3 regions of the Cobetia sp. LC6 genome follow, and region 3 is predicted to be linked to each of the others. Evidence: predicted binding sites of a transcription regulator. Region 3 holds the regulator's gene; each other region holds the start of a gene.

Evidence for each region. Region 3 encodes PhoB, which activates phosphate uptake and scavenging genes when phosphate is short. Its sites were predicted from a motif close to TGTCATANNNNTGTCANA; they were not measured.
Region 1: a site for PhoB is predicted at 1,157-1,174, ahead of QQF40_RS03910 (CYTH domain-containing protein). Genes of this name have one in related genera too.
Region 2: a site for PhoB is predicted at 1,511-1,528, ahead of olsF (bifunctional ornithine lipid synthase OlsF). Genes of this name have one in related genera too.

The regions. Positions count from the first base shown of each region.
Region 1 covers NZ_JASSPL010000002.1:145,335-147,604, forward strand. Annotated here, with positions in the region: gene QQF40_RS03900 (inorganic phosphate transporter) at 1-184, opposite strand, end outside; gene QQF40_RS03905 (TIGR00153 family protein) at 225-905, opposite strand; gene QQF40_RS03910 (CYTH domain-containing protein) at 1,377-2,270, shown strand, end outside.
Region 2 covers NZ_JASSPL010000019.1:43,959-46,228, forward strand. Annotated here, with positions in the region: gene olsF (bifunctional ornithine lipid synthase OlsF) at 1-1,430, opposite strand, end outside; gene QQF40_RS16510 (NAD(P)H-quinone oxidoreductase) at 1,643-2,270, shown strand, end outside.
Region 3 covers NZ_JASSPL010000003.1:263,985-266,254, forward strand. Annotated here, with positions in the region: gene phoR (phosphate regulon sensor histidine kinase PhoR) at 1-551, opposite strand, end outside; gene phoB (phosphate regulon transcriptional regulator PhoB) at 559-1,248, opposite strand; gene ubiA (4-hydroxybenzoate octaprenyltransferase) at 1,472-2,270, opposite strand, start outside.

The DNA.
Region 1 (2,270 bases), on a different contig from region 3:
AGGCACCGAGGAATTCAAAGATCACGGCGATGATGATCGCCTGCTTGATGGTGATCGCCTTGGAACCTACCGAGGTTCCCATGGCATTGGCGACATCATTCGCACCCACACCCCATGCCATGAAGAAACCGAACAGACAGGCAAGAATGACGAGCACATCGCCGTATTGAGCAATGATGGACATAGAAGACTCTTGGACAGATGGCAGGACGTCCTGATGGCGCTCAGCGCGCCATCAGGATCTGCAGTCGGGTACCGACCTTTTCCGCTTGGTCAGCCACATCGCCGACCCAATCGATGATCTTGTAGAGGAAGATCACATCGACGGGCGGGAGACTGGCTTCCAGCGAGAACAGGGTCTGGCGGATGGCGATCTGCTGTTCGTCGGACTGCTTCTCGAGTTCATGCAGCTCGTTGATCAGCTTGTCGACCAGCTCGCTCATGTTGCGCCCGAAACCGGACTCGACGAGGTCTTCCAGTTCACCCAACGCACGGCGCGCCTGGCAGACCGATTCGACCGCAGTCTTGAGATACTCACGCATGGCGGGCACCAGTGCGGAAGGTATCTGCATATGACGACCCAGCATGATCCCGGCGATGTCCTTGGTGACATTCGCGATGGAATCCTGGACATGGATCAGCTCGAGAAGGTCGGAACGCGAGACCGGCAGGAACAGCGAGTTGGGCAGGTTGAGGCGCAGCTGCGTCTTCAACTCGTCCGCTTCACGCTCCAGCCCGCTGATGGTCTTGCGAATGCTGGCTGCCTGCTCCCAATCACCCTGCTCGCAGGCGTCGAAGAAGGTCAGCAAGTGCTGGGCGCACTCGTCGGTCTTGATGATGTGGGTGTGCAGCGCCTTGAAAGGCGAGCGCCCGAACATCGAAGAGAAAGGGTTGGTCGTTACCATAGTGGCCGTCGGCGTTAAGGGTTGACGCGCGGAGTGTAGCAAAGCCTTTGTGACGATCACATAACTTTCATCATAACGTCATGATACCGCCATGCTGTTGTACTTTACGCAACAACAGCGGCAGTTCGGGGGAACACGAAGGATTCCAGAGGAGAGATTGTCATGTAGCGGCAGGACCCGTGGTCACTGGCTTGATCCACTATTCTTAATATAACCAAGGACGTGACGACAGGCAATTGCTGTCACCTCAATGTCATCATGCTGTCATATAAATGTGATTATGCCGACAGCCGATACCCGCATGGCCTCCCCCCTCCCGTGCTTGCCTTGCCGCGGGCCAGGCGCGAGCATGAGAGGCATGAGCCTCGATCACCATGCACCATGCTTGCCGGAGGCTCTGCGGTCCTGGCGCCGCTGTCACCATCATCCGTCAGCATCCGTCTTCTTTCATCCGTACAGGGAGTGCCCATCATGGCGCAGGAAATCGAACTCAAACTGGCACTGTCTCACCCCGTCATTGATCGCGATGCCATTCTGGAGACACTGACGAGCATTGCAGAGCTGGCAACGGTCAACCCCAGGCGGCGCTGGCTGGCCAACACCTATTTCGACACCCCCGAGCATGCGCTGGAGCGTGCGCGCATGGCGCTGCGTCTGCGCCAGAGTGGTGAGAATGCCGACAGCACGGGGGCCCTGCGCCAGACGCTCAAGACCAGCGGCGAGAGTCATGGCGGACTGCATTCTCGCGGCGAATGGGAATGGGAGCTGCCCGAGGGCCAGACCGACCTCGACCTCGACGGCCTGCGTGGCCTGCCGCCCTTGCAGGCGCTGGAAGACGGCGCCCGCGAGCAGCTGCTGAGTGCGCTCGCGCCCAGCTTCAGCACCGATTTCGAGCGTCATGCCTGGCAGCTCGACGTCAAGGCGACATGCAGCGACGAGAATCTGAGCGACGAGCAGGTCACCGTCGGTGTCGAGATGGCGCTGGACCTTGGCGCGGTGAAGGCAAGTGGTCGCGAGGTGGCCATCCAGGAAATCGAGCTCGAGCTGACCGGCGGCGAAGAACTCGCCCCAGAGGTGAGAGAAGCCGTGCTCTGGCAGCTGGCGGATTCGCTGGCCAGCCACCTGGCACTGCGTCCGGCGGATGCCAGCAAGGCCAAGCGCGGCGCGGCGCTGCGTGATGGCGAATGGCATGAGAAGACGCTGGATACCACTGACCCCGGCGCGCTGCTGTCCGCCGCCATCGATGCGCTCGATGCCCACGCCGACCGACAGGCGAAAGACGACCTCAAGTGGTACGCGCACGCGCTGGCCGCTCTGTCGGCGCTCGCATCACGGCTGGCCGCCAGTCAGCATCCCGGCCATATC
Region 2 (2,270 bases), on a different contig from region 3:
CGCGCGCGTGCCAGCCCCTCATCATCCCCGTAATAATGACGGTAGTAGCTGACGATCAACGCCCTGGCGGCCTCCGGATAGCTGTTGGAGAGCGTGACCGGGCCGAACAGCCAGCGAATCTCGGGATGACAGCGCAGATAGGCGCCCAGCCCCTGCCACAGGTAATCGAGGCTGCGCCGCCCCCAGTAACGCGGCTGCACGAAGCTGCGCCCCAGCTCCAGACCGTCCTGCATGCGCTCGAACATCTCTGGCGCGAAGCGGAACAGAGTCGGACTGTAGAGTCCCTTCTCGCCATGTGCCGCCATGATCTTGCGTACCTCACCGATGCGGTAGGCGCCGGCGATCTCGAGATCCGCGTCATCCCATAGCACCAGATGCCGGTAGTGGGCGTCATAGCGATCGATATCGCGCCGCTCGCCGGTGCCCTCGCCGACCCGGCGGAAACTGATCTCGCGCAACCGGCCGATCTCGCGCATCACGCTGGAACCGGGGAAGGCGTCGAACAGATAGATCTTCTTGCCATCGCGGGTCTCGCCCAGCAGTTCACAGGGCGTCAGTTCCTCACGCAGCGCCTGGCGCTCCTCCGGATGGCCGATGGCCTTCTCGGTCACGAACAGGCCGCGCTTGCCGCGCCCGATGCGATACAAGTGCTTGCGCAGCAGGCGCGTCTTGGCATTGGTATTGAGGGCATCACTGTCGAGGCGCTCCAGCGGGATCAGCTCGCCAATGCGCAGCTTGAGCTGACGCTCGCGCTGGCGAAACATCTCGTGGGCCAGCAGGGGCGTACCGAAACTGCGGTTGATCGACGACAGCGTATAAAAAAGCGTCGAGTTGCGACCGCTGACGTGGATAGGCAGCACCGGCGCATTGGTCTTGCGCGCGAAATGCAGGAAACCCGACAGCCACTTGCCGTCGCGCGGCCCGGTCGGGCCTGCACGCGAGACCTCGCCGGCCGGAAAGATGATCACGGCCTCTTCATTCATCAGCGCATCGCAGATCTGACCACTGCTCTTGCGATAGCCACGTCGACTGAGGTTGTCCAGTGGCAGCAGCAAGGGTGCCAGCGGCTCGACCTTCATCAGGATGTCGTTGGCGACGATCTTGACGTCGCGGCGCACTTCGCCGACCAGCTTGAGCAACGCGAGTCCATCCAATGACCCCAGCGGATGATTGGCGACGATGACGACACGCCCGTAGGCCGGAATGTTCTCGCGCTCCCGCGAGGACACCGAGTAGCCGAAGGAAAAGTGATCGAGCACGCGGTCAATGAAATCAAAGCCGCGCTGGTCCGAGTTCTCGCCGAGGAAGGCATTGATCTCCCCCTCATGCACCAGGCGTCGCAGCATGGCCAGAGCTGGCCGTCGGATCAGCGGGTGACGTTTGGCAAAGGCAGGATACTTGGCAGCGATGACGCGGGCAGTATCGATCATGCTCTCTCCTTGGCCGCACGGAGTGCGGAGCGCGATGTCTGGATCATGGGGCTTGATATCACGTCAGGTTCGCGCCACTTCATGACAGATGCGTCACAGTCCCCGTACAGTGAGATGACAGTCGCCCACGTGGACCGCGGCCGATGCGCCTCGGCACAGAGATCATCCGCGTACGAACAGGCAGCGCGACTGCCACGCCAAGGAGAGAGCGAATGTTTGCGATAGCCGTCGAGAATGAATCACTGGTCTGGCAGGAAACCGAGGCCCCGCACGGGATTGCCTCGGATGAGGTGCGTATCGAAGTAGCCTGGGCCGGCGTCAATCGCGCCGATCTGATGCAGCGTGCCGGCCAATATCCGCCCCCCGAAGGCGCCAGTCAGATTCTGGGACTGGAAGTCAGCGGCACCATTCGTGAGGTTGGCCGCCACGTCGAGCGCTTCAAGGTCGGTGATCCGGTCTGTGCGCTGCTGTCCGGTGGCGGCTATGCCGAGGAGGTGGTCGTCAATGCCCTGCAGGTGTTGCCAGTGCCGGAGGGCTATAGCCTGAGAGACGCCGCCGCCCTGCCGGAGATGTTCGCCACCGCCTGGCTGAACCTGTTCATCGAGGGCAATCTCAAGCACAAGGAGCGCGTACTGCTGCACGCAGGTGCCAGCGGTATCGGTACTACCGCCATCCAGCTTTGCGGGCTGTTCGGGCATCCGTGCTTCGTGACCGTCGGCAGCCAGGAGAAGCTGGAGACCTGCCTGCGCCTCGGCGCGGATGCCGGCTGGAACCGCCACGATGGCAGCTTCGTCGAGGCCGTGAACGACTGGGGCGGTGCCGACATGATTCTCGACCCGG
Region 3 (2,270 bases):
TTGTCACCGAACAGGGTGATGGAAATCTGCAGCGTCAGGTTGTCAGACAGCGGCGACTGCAGCGTCAGCGGCTCGCGGTAGGCCAGCCGATTGAAGTAGTCGATGAAGGCGGGGTCACGCAGATAGTTGGTGATGTGCTGGCCGCGGTCGTGGCTGGCCTTGAGACCGACCAGCTGCTCGGCAGCGCTGTTCCACCATTCCATGTCACCGTGGTTGTCCAGCATCACCAGGCCGTCGCGCATGGCCTCGGAGGATTCCTGGATACGGTTGAGGATGCTGCGCAGTCGCTCCTGAGTCTGACGCTGGCCCTTCTGATAGCGGTAGAGACGATCGAGCAGGTCTCCCCACACACCATCGCCGGGCGGTGGCTCTTCATGGGGATTGGTGATCAGCCAGGTATAGAGGCTCTTCAAGTGCTTGAGATGGACGAACAGATACAGCGCCAGACCCAGCGCCAGGCCCCAGCCCAGATGGCCCAGCAGGCCACCGATCAGGCCGAAGCCACCGGCAAGGTAGCCGAGGCGCCATAGCTCGTTGGTCCAATAGCGCATGAATCCCTCAGGCCTGAGCGCTGAAGCGGTAACCGGTGCCACGGACGGTCTGGATCAGATGCTGATGGCCTGTGCCCAGCGCCTTGCGCAGGCGGCGGATGTGCACGTCCACGGTGCGCTCCTCGACATAGACGTTACCCCCCCATACCTGGTCGAGTAGCTGGCTGCGGGTGTAGGCACGCTCCTGATGCGTCATGAAGAACTGCAGCAGGCGATATTCGGTCGGGCCGACATCCAGTGAGTTGCCGTGGGCGGTGACGCGGTGGCTGGCCGGGTCGAGCATCAAGCCTTCGACTTCCACTGCCTCCTCGACCCCCTTGGGGGTGGTGCGACGCAGCACGGCCTTGAGACGGGCGACCAGCTCGCGTGGCGAGAAGGGCTTGGTGATGTAGTCGTCGGCACCGGCTTCCAGGCCTTGAATCTTGTTGTCTTCCTCGCCCTTGGCGGTCAACAGGATGATCGGCAGTTCCGAGGTGGTCTCGTCTCGCTTGAGACGCCGCGCGAGCTCCAGGCCACTGGTGCCCGGCATCATCCAGTCCAGCAACAGCAGATCGGGCTTTTCATCGACGACGATGGCGTGGGCGTCCTGGGCATTGTCTGCCTCCAGCACGCGGTAATCCGCCATTTCGAGGGCGACGGCGATCATCTCGCGAATCGAGGATTCATCGTCGACAATCAGTACGGTCTTGGAGCTCATCGCTAGATCCCATGCAGCAGTCGGCGCACGCGCCAGAATGACAAGTCGATGACGATTACAACCCGCTTATATGACAACCAGATGACAACTGCCAGCATGGCAGCTTGCACGCAAGCCTGCCAGCCGCCTTGGAGGCGCGGCAGGCAGGCATGAATCGTGGGCTGGGGAGCAACCGGGGGCAGGGATAGCTTTAAATTAAATAATGCGAATATTTATGCAGGAGTCAGCTCATCGGCCAGGTCGCCAGGGCGATACCGGCGAAGATCAGCAGCCCCGTCCAATGATTGTTGAGGAACGCCTGGAAGCAGGGCGCACGCTCACGCTCACGGATCAGACGTTGCTGCCAGACGAAGGTGACGGCGGCGGCAGCCAGCCCCAGCCAGTAGAAGATGCCCAGCGCCAGCTGCAGGCCGATGCCGATCAACACCACCAGCATGCCCAGCTGCAACAGGCCGATCATCAGCTTGTCGGCACGCCCGAACAGCACGGCGGTGGACTTGATGCCCACCTTGAGGTCGTCGTTGCGATCGACCATCGCATAGGCGGTGTCGTAGGCCACCGTCCACATCAGGTTGGCCGCGAACAGCCACCAGCCGTAGGTCGGCACCTCCTCCAGCGTCGCGGCGAAGGCCATCGGAATCGCCCAGCCGAAGGCGGCGCCCAGCACTACCTGGGGCAGATGATGGAAGCGCTTCATGAATGGGTAGCTGGCTGCCAACAGCACGGCGACGATCGACAGCAGCACCGTGGTCAGGTTGGTGAAGCACACCAGCACGAAGGCGGCCGCGACCAGCCCCCCGAACAGTGTCAGCGCCTCGCGCTCCGAGATGCGGCCCGAGGTCAGCGGTCGGTCACGCGTGCGCTCGACATGCTTGTCCCAATGCCGATCGGCGTAGTCGTTGATCACGCAGCCGGCGGCGCGCATCAGGTAGACCCCGGCGATGAAGATCAGCAGGGTCGTGCGCTCGGGGATGCCATCTGCCGCCAGCCACAGTGCCCATAGGGTCGGCCACATCAGCAGC